3 regions of the Parafrankia irregularis genome follow, and region 1 is predicted to be linked to each of the others. Evidence: predicted binding sites of a transcription regulator. Region 1 holds the regulator's gene; each other region holds the start of a gene.
The links. The regulator LexA, encoded in region 1, represses DNA repair genes until DNA is damaged. The targets are predictions, from matches to a motif close to CGAACNNNNGTTCG.

Region 1 (4,412 bases):
AACCCGCACGCGGTCTGCTTCGCCGACGACCTGGGGCCGTCCGAGCTGGCGCGCCTGGACCTGGGCGCTCCCGTCTTCCCGGCCGAGGCCTTCCCCGACGGGGTGAACGTCGAGGTCGTCGTGCCGAGTGCGGATGGCGTCGCGATGCGGGTCTTCGAACGCGGCGTCGGCGAGACGGCCTCCTGCGGCACCGGCGCCTGCGCGGTGGCGGTCGCGTGGGCGGCGCGGGTGGGCGGTACGCCGCCGTCCGAGGTGCTGGTCGATCTTCCCGGCGGGCGCCTGACCGTTGACTGGCGGGAGACGACCGTCATTCTGCGCGGTCCCGCCGTTCTTGTGTCTGATGGTGTCCTTCGTCCCGAATGGATCCGCCAGGCCGCCGAGGTCGCCTCCGGTACTGCCGCTGCGGGTGCCCAGGCACTGGTTCCCGCCGGGACCGGCCGGAGCTGACCGACAGGGCCGTTCCTACCGGGCGCCGGGCCGGTAAACGGCTCGCGATCGCGGCACCGGCGTGTCACTCTGGGGCTGCGGAGGTTCCGCTGCGCCGGGGCACCGAGCCCGGGTACAGCGGCACCGGCCCGCTCCCGAACGGGGCGGGCGGAATTCGACGGTCACCGTGCCGCGTTGAGAACGGATGGTATGAGTCTTCCCGCTGACGCCGCCATGGCGTCCACCCGGTACCCGAACCCGAACCTGAGCCCGAGCTTCGACGGCGACGACGGGGGCGTGGTCCTCCTCGGTGACGGCGAGGGGTTCTCCTTCTTCGACGAACAGGGCGACGGCTTCGACCTGGAGGAGCGCGGCGCGCTGCGCCGCATCCCGGGTCTCACCACCGAGCTCGAGGACGTCACCGAGGTCGAGTACCGCCAGCTCCGACTGGAGCGGGTGGTGCTGATCGGGGTGTGGACCTCCGGGAGCCTCCTGGAGGCCGAGGCGTCGATGACGGAGCTCGCGGCCCTCGCCACCACCGCGGGCTCGATGGTGCTGGACGCGCTCGTGCAGCGCCGCGACCGGCCGGACACGGCGACCTTCGTCGGTTCCGGCAAGGCCCGAGAGCTCGCGGACGTCGTCGCGTCGACCGGTGCGGACACGGTGATCTGCGACGGCGAGCTGACCCCTGGGCAGCTGCGCCAGCTCGAAGAGGTCGTCAAGGTCAAGGTGATCGACCGGACGGCGCTCATTCTGGACATCTTCGCCCAGCATGCGACGTCCCGGGAGGGCAAGGCCCAGGTGGAGCTGGCCCAGCTCCAGTACATGCTCCCGCGGCTGCGTGGCTGGGGTGAGTCGATGTCCCGGGCCGCCGCGAGCAGTGGTGGCCGGGCGCCCATCGGTACCCGCGGCCCTGGTGAGACGAAGATCGAGACCGATCGGCGGCGGCTGCGCACACGGATGGCCAAGCTGCGGCGCGAGCTGGCCGCGATGGCCACCGTCCGGGAGACGAAGCGCTCCTCGCGGCGGCGGGGTGCCGTGCCGGCGGTCGCGATCGCCGGGTACACCAACGCCGGGAAGTCCTCGCTGCTCAACCGTCTGACCGGAGCCGGTGTGCTCGTCGAGGACGCCCTGTTCGCGACCCTCGACCCGACCGTGCGGCGGGCGACCCTGCCCGACGGGCGGGTGTTCACCCTGGCCGACACCGTCGGTTTCGTCCGGCATCTGCCGCACCAGATCGTCGAGGCGTTCCGGTCGACGTTGGAGGAGGTCGTGGACGCGGATCTCGTCCTGCACGTCGTCGACGGTTCGGCACCGGACCCGATGGGGCAGATCACGGCGGTCCGTGAGGTGCTCGCCGAGATCGACGCGGCCGGGGTTCCCGAGCTCGTGGTCGTCAACAAGGTCGACGCGGTCGATCCGACGACGTTGGCGGTGCTGCGCAAGGCGGTTCCGGACGCCATCTTCGTCTCGGCTCGGTCCGGAACGGGCCTGGCGGAGCTGGTCGACGCCCTCTCGGAGCGGATACCGCACCCGGAGATCGAGATGTCACTGCTGGTGCCCTACACCCGTGGTGATCTCGTCTCCCGGATCCACCGCGACGGCGAGGTGCTGAGCGTCGAGCACACCGGCGCGGGCACGGCGGTGGCGGCCCGGGTGCCGGTGAGCCTTGCCGCCGAGCTGGAGCCCTTCAGGGTCGCTGAAGCCCTTCGGAACTGACCGAGCCGGCGGGAAGCCGAGCCAGGGGCCGCCTGGCTCGGCATGGCGGCTGGCTCGGTGGCCGGCTCTTCCCCAGGGGGCCAGCGCCCCCTGGGGTCGCGTTCGGGTCAGACCCGGCGCATCACGGCGACGATCCGGCCGAGGATGGTCGCGTCCTCGGCCGGGATGTCGGAGAACGCGGGGTTCTCCGGCGCCAGCCACACCCGGCCGTCGCGCTGGCGGAAGCGCTTGACTGTCGCCTCGCCGTCGATCATGGCCGCGACGATCTCGCCGTTGTCGGCGACCGGCTGCTGGCGGACGACGACGTAGTCACCATCGCAGATCGCGGCATTGATCATCGACTGCCCGACCACCTTGAGCAGGAACAGCGTGCCCTCACCGACGATCTCCCGCGGGAGCGGGTAGACGTCCTCGACGGCCTGCTCGGCGAGGATCGGCCCACCGGCCGCGATTCGCCCGATGAGGGGCACGTAGGTCGGAGTGCCGCCCTCGGCCGCGACGGCACCACCCACCTCCGCCGGCGTGGCGCCGGCGGAGCGCAGCCGGGCGCCCGCCTTCTGGCCGCCGATCGGCAGCACTTCCATGGCCCGCGGCCGGTTCGGGTCGCGCCGCAGGAAGCCCTTCTCCTGGAGCACCTTGAGTTGGTGCGCGACGCTGCTGGTGCTGGTCAGACCGACAGCCTCGCCGATCTCGCGGACGCTCGGCGGATAGCCGCGCTGCTCCACCGCGGCGCGGATGACCTCGAGAATCCCCTTCTGTCGTTGCGTGAGGCCTGAGGCGTCCGCGGGGCTGTCGGGAAGATCCCGGACATTGCCGCGGGCGTCGCCTCGGCGGGTACCCCGTGCCTGGCTGGTCATCGCCTACCGCTCTCCCTGTCGATGCATCCGGCGGCGGGGCTTCGCCCGCTACCGGCTTCTCCGCGACCGGTGGCTCGGCGGTTCCGCAGCCGGCGGGCCACCCGGTCGATCAACCACTTTGTCCTATTAGTAGCTTCTGACCGGTTCGGGTGGATTCTCCGTGCTCGCTTCTTCTCGCACGATCGTCCACAACTGATCGTCCTTGACGGTAGTCGGCCGGTCGCCGAATCTCAAACGTCTGTTCGAGCGTGTCGGGGGAAGTGTGCGTGGCGGCCGTGTAAGAATCGCTCAGGTGTTCGAGCGGGCGGATGCTCGCGCCTGGGAGGTTGACATGGCCGACCCTGATCTGGCCAACGCTGATCCGGCCGACCCTGATCTTTCCCGCGCCGGTCTGGCTGATGCCGACGTGACCGACGTTGCCATTGTCGATATCGCCATTGTCGATGTCGATGCGGCCGACCGTGACCTTCGGCCGGCCGCTGGCGACGTTGGCGTGGCTGCTGGCGATGTCGACATCGCGGATGGCGACCGGGCGCTCGGCGGGGGAGCCGGTCCTAGGTGTCGGGCGTTCCGCGTCGGCGCGGCGCGGCGGTCCGCGGCCGTCGGAGGAGGTGCGCCGGCGGGGGGCGGCCATGGTGGTCGCGCGCGTCCGCGTCCTCGTGCTCGCCGTGGTGCGGCGGTCAGCGGGGTCGTGGTGCGCGGCCAGGCGGTGCGGGGCAGGGCCGTGCGTGGTGGTGATCGGCGGCCGGCGCATCGCTCGGCCCCTTCTCGTTGTCTCGGCAGTGGTCCTTCACCTGCGGCGGGCCCGTGCGGCGCACAGCCGTCCTCGGCGGCGGTCGACTGCGGCGAGGCCCAGGTCATCGAGATGCCCGGGCTGGAATGGCGTGCCCGCGCCGTCGGGTACGCGTTGCCGCCGCCCGGTGGCCAGAGGCTACGGACGAGACCACGGCGCCGGTGGCTGAGTCTGCGGCGCAGCTCGTCCCCGAGCTCGCGAGCCCAGCCCCCGGGCGCGCAACGGCTCCGTCCGGGCTCGCGACGCCGCCCGCGGCGACAGCCGCCGCTGAGGCTGACCCGGCGGGGCAGGCTCGTGTTCGCGGCGCTCGCGTGCCTGTCCGGTGCGCTGGTGCTCTCGCTGGCGTTGGTCACCGCGTCGCAGGCGTTCACGGCCACCCCGGTGGACTGTCAGGTCCACGTGGTGCGCCAGGGCGAGACGCTCTGGGAGGTGGCGCGCGGGATCGACCCCGAGGCCGACACCCGTGCGGTTGTTCGTCGGCTCATGTCCCTGAACGATCTGCCCACCGCGGATCTCGTTCCCGGCCAGCCGCTCTGCCTGCCCTGACGGTGGCCCGCCCGACGGCCGGCCACCGGGCGGGATCGGCTGCCGATCAGGTGGCGGCGGCCCCGCGGCAG
Region 2 (4,412 bases), on a different contig from region 1:
GGGCCTCCATCGGGGGTGTGTCCGGGCTTCTCTCGTCTCGTGGGGGAGCCCGTCCACACATCGCGCGATGGAGCTGTAACAATGAGTAATGTGAAGATAGAGGAGCTGGAGGCCGAACGTACCTGGCTCGCGTTCGATCCCATGAGGCAGCTGCGGCCTCACCTGACTTCGGCCGGTTTCGTCCGGCTGGTGAACGAGGAACAGCGGCCGCAGGGGTACCGGCTGGTGGGCTCGTGGGACGGTGAGTCGGGCCGCGTCGTCGCGGCCGCCGGGTTCCGGGAGAGCAGTTCCCTGGCCTATGGCAGGCATCTGCTCGTGGATGACCTGACGACGATGCCGAACATGCGTGGGCGCGGTCATGCCACCCGGCTGCTCGCCTGGGTCGAACGTGAGGCGCGCCGCCTGGGCTGCGCGCAGATCCACCTCGACGCCGGCACCCACCGCCATGACGCGCATCGGCTCTTCCTCCGTACCGGCTTCACGATCCCGTCCTTCCACTTCGCCCGCCGTCTTTGAGCGGTGTGAGGCGGGATGGGATCCTTCGAGATCGCTGTGCTCTGCCCTGCTCGTCGGCCGAGCCCTCTCATGGGGGATGCGGTCACCCCGGTCGGTCGTTTTCACCCGACATGCCCTGGTCGAGGGTGATGTTCTCCCCGTCGAGATACGAATGCGGTCGGACCTCGTACCGGCGGCCGGTCGGACTCGTCCACCGGAACACCCCCGGCCGGGGCTGGGTCACCCGCCACCGGCCGTGATGACGCACCCGATGATGCCGCCGGCACAAAGGCCCCAGATTCTCCACCAGCGTCTTCCCACCCCCGGCGTACGGCTTTGTGTGGTCCAGATCGCAACGCCACGCCCGACGGGAACACCGCGGGAACATGCAACACGGATTCCGCGCCCGCACATGCCGCACCTGCGCCGGACTCGGATACCGCCGCTCCCCCAACTCCACCAGATGACCCTGCGGGTCGGTCAACATCCGCCGCCACGTCGACGTCGGCCGCAACGCGATCTCCCGCGCGATGGTTGCCGGGATCGGCCCGTATCCAGCGAGTTCGCCAGGCTCACCGTCCAACCCGAGTAACACCCCGACCGGAACAATCACCTGCACATCCGCACCCGCCGGGCCGGGCTGCCCACACCGGCCCAGGATCAGATCGACCAGAACATCCGCACGAACCTCATCCCGACTCCGACCATCCCCCTCGCCCCTGCCCGCGACCGCCGCGTCGGTGACCCGCTCGATCCGCCCCTGACACGCCAACGCCGCCTCCGCGGGCAGCAACGCCCCCAACACCGCCACCCCGTCGCTCTCTGGCTCCACCCACACCCGCCGCCCCCGACGACGCACCTCGGACCGCTCCGCCGCACCCTCCGGATCGACCTTGATCACCCCACGGCGGCACGCCGCCGTGAACCCGGCCCGATGCGCCCGCGGCCCCTTCCCCAACACCAGGTCAGCCGCCCGGCCCGCAAGCCCCGCGTCCAACGGGGCGGTCGCATGCTCCAACGATTTCAACCGCGGCAGGTCCAACACCCCCGCAGCCAACGCCTCCACCCCCGCCGGTAGACGCCGGACCACCTGGTCGGCGAAATCCAGATGCCACTCCGCGGACCCCGTCGAGATCCGCATCACCGCCGCCACATCCCCCGCGACCATCGACGCGAACAGCCCCACCGAGTCATAGCCCTCCGGCGGACAGGCAGCGGCAAGCTCCGCCTGGACCCGGATCGCCGCCGCCTGCGCCGCGGCGATCCCCACGACCGCCATCCGTAGCCGTTCCAGCCGATCGTTCAACCAGCCCTCGAACACCCGATGCGCAACCGGCACCCCCTCCTGCTCGCCGTTCGGAGCCGGCGCGGCGGACGGGCCGGCAGCGTTGATGATGGTCGAGGGCGTGCGGGGAGTCATGGCACCACACCTCCGGTCCGGAAACACACCACACGATCGAACGGACGTTCGATCGCAACGGCGATGCTAAACCGGAAAACGACCAGCAAGGCCGGGTCAGGGAACGGAGGACACAACGAGTTCACTCACCACCCAGACCGCCTTGACAGACAGGCGCCCCAGCCGTCACCGTCGCATTCCCGGATCGATCAGTAGGGGGTCTGCACCATCCGCATGTGGTCTGTAGGCGAATGCCGAACATGAGGGAGTCTCGGGGCTGTCGGGTCCGGTCCTGCTCGGAGGTGGGTTTTTGTTGCGTGGGCTTCTGGCGCTGGCAATCGCCCCGGCGTTCGGGGTAGTGGTCGGTTATATTCTCGGCGGTCGGCTGTCCGGGTTTCGGTTCTTGCGGCTCACCGCGCTCTGGATGGTGTGGCTGGCGACATTCGTGCAGGTCTTGCAGTACCACGTGAGCGGGGTGCGGGCCGCCGTGGAGGAGCGCCTTGGCGTGCCCATGCTGGCGGTTGTGTTCGGGCTCGTTCTGCTCTGGTTGGCTGCGAACCTGCGTGGATGGCAAGCGGAGGTGCGTATCGCGGGGCTTGTCGTCGCCCTCGGTGCAGGCCTGAACGGGCTTGTCATCGCGCTCAACGGTCGAATGCCGTACAGCTCGGCGGCTGCGGCATCAGCAGGTCTTCCTACCGCTCTCACGACTCCGAAGAACGAGCCTGTCGATCCGGCCACCCGGCTGGCATTCCTGGGGGATTTTATTCCCTTTTCACCGTTGCGCAGCGTGCTGAGCCCGGGTGACCTTCTCATCGGGGTAGGGGTTACTGCCGTGGTGGTGTTCGTTATGCGCGGCTCGCGTCATGCTGCGTCGGACTGCGCGAGGCCCGGTGTTCCGGACCGTGCGGGGGAGGAGTCGCGTGAGGCGGCGAATCGACCGGCGCGGCCTGTGGTCAGCAGTCCTGATGCCCGGTCTCGCTGGCACTCCCTGTCAGTGCGGCGGGCGCTCCGCTACGGGAGGGAAGCCGGCCGTTCGTCCGAGAGCGGCCAGGCATCGGTGCCATGACCAGGGTGACCTGGTCCGGTGGGTGCCGTTTTCTCTGGACGGAGGAACAAGAACATGTCCGCTGTTAGCATCAACGGCATGAGGCCAGGGGTGAGGCTGCGCATCATGCTGACACTTATTTCGTTGGCGCTGCTGGCCTATACCGTCGGTGCGCCGTACGATCACGGGGGTTGACAGGTCGACATGAAACCCAGAATCGGCATTCGTCTTGTAATGTTACTGATCTCGCTGGCGCTGCTGATGTACACCGTCGGCGCACCCTACAATCACGGCGGATGACGAGCGCCGAGGCGGCTCGCTGGGCGCCGTTGCCACGGATATCGCGCGCCCCGCGATGTCCATTGCGCCGCCTGCGTCCGACATCCAAGGCCTGGCGCCCGGGTCCGGTAGCCGAGGGGCGTCAACAGGTGGATGTCGCGGGCCGCCCGGCGAAGCGGTCGGCGAGGAAGGCGGTCGCATCCTCGAGGCGGTACGAGGCGGCCTCGTGGTCGTCGCCCGCGTACTCACGCCAGGTCACCTCTGCTCCATCCGCGCAGTAGGCGCGAGCCAGGTCGCGGGCCTGCCCGAGATCGACGACAGTGTCCTGCCCGCCATGGAAGAGCAGTATGGGCGCGGCCGGTGCCGAGCCGCCCAGCGAGTTCTCGGAAAGTCGCTGCTGCCACCGGGGGTCGTGCAGTAGATCGGAGGTGAGAGCTTCGGCCAGCTTCTTCCCGGCGAACTTCGGGATCAGCTCCTTTGAGCAGGACTTCTTCAGCTGGTCCAGCTCATCTCGGATCGTGGCGGTGACGTGATCGGCGAGGTGTAGCTCCGGGTAGGCGGCGTCGAGGCCGATGCCCGACATGATGTTCGCTCCGGACCACTCGGCGCCATCGACCCCCTCGCTGACCTTGCTGAGGTCAGCTGGGACGCCACCGGCCGCCACTGCGACAGTGTGCAACTCGGGGGCGTAGACCGGTGAGAGCTCCCCGGCCCAGGCGGCAGCGCCGCCGCCCTGGGAGTAGCCCCAGAACGCGACCGGGCCGTCCGAGGGCGGTCCGGCGTCGGGTAGGCGGCGTGCCGCGCGGACCGCGTCGATGACCGCGTGCCCTTCGGAACGTCCGACGCTGTAGGTGTGGGTGCCAGGGGTTCCGAGGCCCTCGTAGTCGGTGGCCGCGACAGCCCAGCCTTGGCGGGCCGCGGCGACGAAGTAGTCGAGCCAGTCGTCGGTACCGGCAGCGATGCCCTTCGATGGTGCGCAGGTGTCACCGAGGCCGTGGGTGCCGGTGGCGAATCCGACCAGCGGCGCGTTCGCGCGTGCCGGCCCGGTGGGCAGCAGGACCGAGCCCGAGACGGCGTCCGGTCGGCCCGCGGCGTCCGTGGACAGGTACAGAACCTGGTGGAGGTCGACGCCGAGCCCGGCGAGCGGGCCGGTCGGAGCGATCTGCCGCGACCACAGGATGTCACCGGGGCGAC
Region 3 (4,412 bases), on a different contig from region 1:
GCGCCGCCCGCCACCGGGTGAACCGGTCGGAGCCGCGGAACGTCTCGGTGTGTGCCTCCAGGCTGTCCCAGTCGACGAGCAGCACGAACCGGGACGGCGACTCGACACCCCGCGTCATCCGGACGGACCGGCATCCAGGGGTGCTGACCAGCTCGTGGCGGACAAGCCGATAGGCGGCCGCGAAGTCGTCCTCGCTGCCAGGCCTGACTTCGAACCTCGCGACCTCGACCACCCCGGAGTCGCGCGGGGGAACACCGGAAACGCTCATGGCGTCCAGTCTGTCACCGAGGACCGGGGACTTCAGGCCGGCTGCCACGACCAGTGGCACGTTTGCCCGTGGTCCGACGCTGCGATGCGGTCGTGACGCGACCTGCGATCAGTTGGCCATGTCGACGAAGCGCGAGTAGTGGCCCTGGAACGCGACCGTCACCGTGCCGGTGGGGCCGTTACGGTGCTTGGCGATGATGAGGTCGGCCTCGCCGGCGCGGGCGGACTCCTTCTCCACCGCGTCCTCGCGGTACAGCAGGATGACCGCGTCGGCGTCCTGCTCGAGGCTTCCGGACTCACGCAGGTCGGACACCTGCGGGCGCTTGTCGGCCCGCTGCTCGGAGGCACGGTTGAGCTGCGAGATCGCCACGACCGGAACCTCCAGCTCCTTCGCCAGCAGCTTCAGTGACCGCGAGATCTCGCTGACCTCCTGCTGGCGGCTCTCCACCTTCTTCGGCGACGACATGAGCTGCAGGTAGTCGAGGATGACCAGGCGCAGGTCGTTGCGCTGCTTGAGGCGCCGGGCCTTGGCCCGGATCTCCATCATCGTGAGGTTCGGGCTGTCGTCGATGTACAGCGGCGCCTCCGCGACCTCGCCCATCCGCCGGGCGAGCCGGCCCCAGTCGTCGTCCGTGAGCCGACCGGTGCGGATGTTCTGCAGCGACACCCGCGCCTCCGCGGAGAGCAGCCGCATGGTGATCTCCATGCGGCTCATCTCCAGCGAGAAGATGACCGATGTCATCCCGTTCTTGATGGACGCGGCCCGGGCGAAGTCCAGGCCCAGGGTGGACTTTCCGACCGCGGGCCGGGCCGCGACGATCCAGAGCTGGCCGCCGTGCAGGCCGTTGGTGAGCTCGTCGAGGTCGGTGAAGCCGGTCGGGACGCCGGTGAGCGCCCCGTCATGGCCCTGGATGGCCTCGATCTCCTCCAGCGCCGGGTTGAGCAGCTCCCCGAGGGGGGTGTAGTCATCACTGGACCGCCGCTCCGTCACCTCGTACACGGCGGCCTGGGCCCGGTCGACGACCTCGCTCACGTCGGGTGCGGGGCCGAAGGCGAGCTGGACGATGCGGGTACCGGCTTCGGCGAGCCGGCGCAGGACGGCCTTCTCCGCGACGATCCGGGCGTAGTAGCCGGCGTTCGCCGCGGTCGGGACGCTGGAGATCAACGTGTGCATGTAGGCGGGCCCACCGACCCGCTCCAGCAGGTTCTGCCGGCCGAGCTCGGCGGCGACGCTGATGACGTCGGCCGGCTCACCCCGCCCGTAGAGATCACCGATCGTCTCGAACACGGTCGCGTGTGCCGGCCGGTAGAAGTCGTTCGCGGTGAGCACCTCGACGACGTCGGCGATCGCGTCCTTCGAGAGCAGCATCCCGCCGAGCACGCTCTGCTCGGCCGGGAGATCGTGCGGCGGGGTCCGGTCGAACTCGACCGGCGCTCCGGACCCGCGATTGATATCGGTGACGCTCACGCCCTACCCCCCCGCCCTGGGCCCACCCGAACCCGGCCCGTCGACGGCGGGCCCACCCGACGCAGGCCCGCCCCAGCCACCGAAATCGAACCTATGTTCGATTGGCCTGCGGGACCTGTCAACTCGCCCGTCCGCCCGACCACCTCAAGATCATTAATCCCCCGCCCGTACGGACTATCCCGATCCAGGGGATAGCTAGCCAGTGTGGAGGGTCCGACAGTAGGCGCAGACACAGGGAGGCTCCAAAAAGTTGTCCACAGCACCCTGTGGACAACCTGTTGGTAACTGCGGAAGATCTGGGGACCACCTCGGGATAGTGCCCCGCCCGGTTGTGGACAGGGCCCAGCGATCCTGACGCGAACCCGCAGCGCGCAACGGCCAGCGGCCCGATCCAACCTGTGGACGGAAAATAGTTCAGCCGACTTTCGGGCTACTGCGCCGGCTGGCCCATTCGGGCTATATCGCCCTAACGTCCGATCTCGCCCTCCGCAGCTGGCCCCCGCCACCACATCACCAGGTCACCAGGTCACCAGACGGACCGAACGCCCAGTGGACGCCGATCCCGTTCGCCTCAAGTGTCCCGCTGCCGCTTCCGCCTCCTGGGCGCACACGCCGACCGGACACCGATCCACAGTGATCTACACGTGGCAGCGGCAAAGAAACGCGGCGCCGACGACAAGGCGTGGCGCCGCGGATGGACCGTCACCGGTGCCGCGGCGCCCCCGGCGAGGGGGCAGCCGCGACACCGGTGGCGAAGTCAGGCCGAGACGACCTGAACGGTCAGCTTCGCGGTGATCTCCGGGTGCAGGTGGACCGAGACGGAGTGCGAGCCGAGCGCCTTGATCGGCGTGCTCAGCTCGACGCGGCGGCGGTCCAGCTCCGGGCCCCCGGCGTTGGTGACGGCGGCGACGACGTCAGCCGCGGTCACCGAGCCGAACAGCCGGCCCTCCTTGCCCGCGCGGCCGGTCAGCCGCACGGACAGACCGGCCAGCTGGCCGGCGATCTCCTTGGCGTGGTCGAGGTCACGCACAGCGCGCGCGTCCCGCGCCCGCTTGATCTGCGCGACCTGACGCTCGGCGCCGCGGGTCGCGAGGATCGCGTACTTGCGCGGCACCAGGTAGTTGCGCCCGTAGCCGTCGGCCACGTCGACGATGTCCCCCGGGCTACCGAGGCCGGGGACCTCCTGGGTGAGGACGAGCTTCATCTCATCCCCCTCAGCGAGCCGTCGAGGTGTACGGAAGCAGCGCCATCTCGCGGCTGTTCTTCACCGCGGTCGCCACGTCACGCTGGTGCTGGCTGCAGTTACCGGTCACCCGGCGGGCGCGGATCTTCCCGCGGTCCGAGATGAACTTGCGGAGCAGCGAGGTGTCCTTGTAATCGATGTAGTGAACCTTGTCCTTACAGAAGACGCAAACCTTCTTCTTGGGCTTGCGCACGGCCGCCTTGGCCATGGATGTGCTCCTACCTCTTTGGTTACGCGAGTTCCGATCGCGCGTTGAAGACATTCGACCGCCTTAGAACGGGGGTTCGTCGGAATAGCCGCCAGCTGGCTGTGACCACGGGTCGTCTGCGGGGCCGCCGCCGGCGTAACCGCCGCCGCCGCCACCGCCCTGACCACCGCCGTAGCCGCCGCCGGGGCCACCCTGGCCGCCGCCGTAGCCGCCGCCGCCCTGACCACTTGGACCGCCAGGACCACCCTGGCCACCACCGAAACCGCCGCCCTGGCCGCCGAAGCCACCGCCACCGCCACCGCCACCGCGGGAAGCCTTGGTGACCTTCGTGGTGGCGTAGCGCAGCGACGGGCCGATCTCGTCAACGTCAAGCTCGATGACAGTGCGCTTCTCGCCCTCGCGGGTCTCGAAGGAGCGCTGCTTGAGACGGCCCTGAACAATCACGCGCGAACCCTTGGTGAGGGATTCGGCGACATTCTCGGCCGCCTGGCGCCAGATCGAGCAACGCAGGAAGAGCGCCTCGCCGTCCTTCCACTCGTTCGTGTTGCGATCGAGTGTGCGCGGGGTCGCCGCGACCGTGAAGCTCGCGACCGCGGCGCCGTTCGGCGTGAAACGCAGTTCGGGATCGCTGGTCAGGTTGCCGACGACCGTGATCACCGTCTCACCGGCCATGATCACGCTCCCCTCGCTGGACGGCCCGTGCCGGCGCGCTGCGCGCCGAACGGGCGGCTCGCGTCACGCCGCTGCCCGGCGGGGGGCCCGCGGAGCCTTCGGCTCGGGCAGCCGGATCACCTTGGTGCGGATGACCGACTCGTTCAGCACGAGCTGGCGGTCCAGCTCGGCGACGATGGCCGGCTCGGTGTGCAGGTCGATGACCGCGTAGATGCCCTCGTAGCTCTTCGCGATCTCGTAGGAGAGCCTGCGCCGGCCCCAGACGTCGACCTTCTCGACGACCCCGCCGCCCTGGCGGACGACATTGAGGTACTGGTCGAGCGAGGGAGCGACCGTACGCTCCTCGAGCTCGGGGTCGAGGATCACCATCAGTTCATAGTGGCGTGGCAAGGTTGAACCCACCTCCTGTGGACTCTAACGGCCACGGAATCACCCGTGGCAGGAGGAAACCAGGCGCCGGTGAGCGGAGCGCCATCTACAGGCGCGCGCACCGTCGGCACACGGTATGTCTGGTCGAGATTACTCGACCCGCCCGGTGTGGTCGGCGAGGCTCA

Region 2: the regulator LexA is predicted to act here: its motif matches at 1,953-1,966, upstream of AWX74_RS00880 (HNH endonuclease signature motif containing protein).
Region 3: the regulator LexA is predicted to act here: its motif matches at 1,822-1,835, upstream of dnaB (replicative DNA helicase).

The regions. Positions count from the first base shown of each region.
Region 1 is NZ_FAOZ01000005.1:321,292-325,703, reverse strand. It holds gene dapF (diaminopimelate epimerase) at 1-447, shown strand, start outside; gene hflX (GTPase HflX) at 637-2,145, shown strand; gene lexA (transcriptional repressor LexA) at 2,253-3,002, opposite strand; gene AWX74_RS10450 (hypothetical protein) at 3,112-3,756, opposite strand; gene AWX74_RS10445 (LysM peptidoglycan-binding domain-containing protein) at 4,090-4,341, shown strand.
Region 2 is NZ_FAOZ01000001.1:209,123-213,534, reverse strand. It holds gene AWX74_RS00885 (GNAT family N-acetyltransferase) at 91-516, shown strand; gene AWX74_RS00880 (HNH endonuclease signature motif containing protein) at 599-1,915, opposite strand; gene AWX74_RS00875 (DUF5317 family protein) at 2,208-2,960, shown strand; gene AWX74_RS00870 (lipase family protein) at 3,361-4,412, opposite strand, start outside.
Region 3 is NZ_FAOZ01000011.1:152,449-156,860, forward strand. It holds gene AWX74_RS18940 (antibiotic biosynthesis monooxygenase family protein) at 1-268, opposite strand, end outside; gene dnaB (replicative DNA helicase) at 377-1,735, opposite strand; gene rplI (50S ribosomal protein L9) at 2,493-2,939, opposite strand; gene rpsR (30S ribosomal protein S18) at 2,950-3,186, opposite strand; gene AWX74_RS18960 (single-stranded DNA-binding protein) at 3,250-3,858, opposite strand; gene rpsF (30S ribosomal protein S6) at 3,922-4,248, opposite strand; gene AWX74_RS18970 (hypothetical protein) at 4,378-4,412, opposite strand, start outside.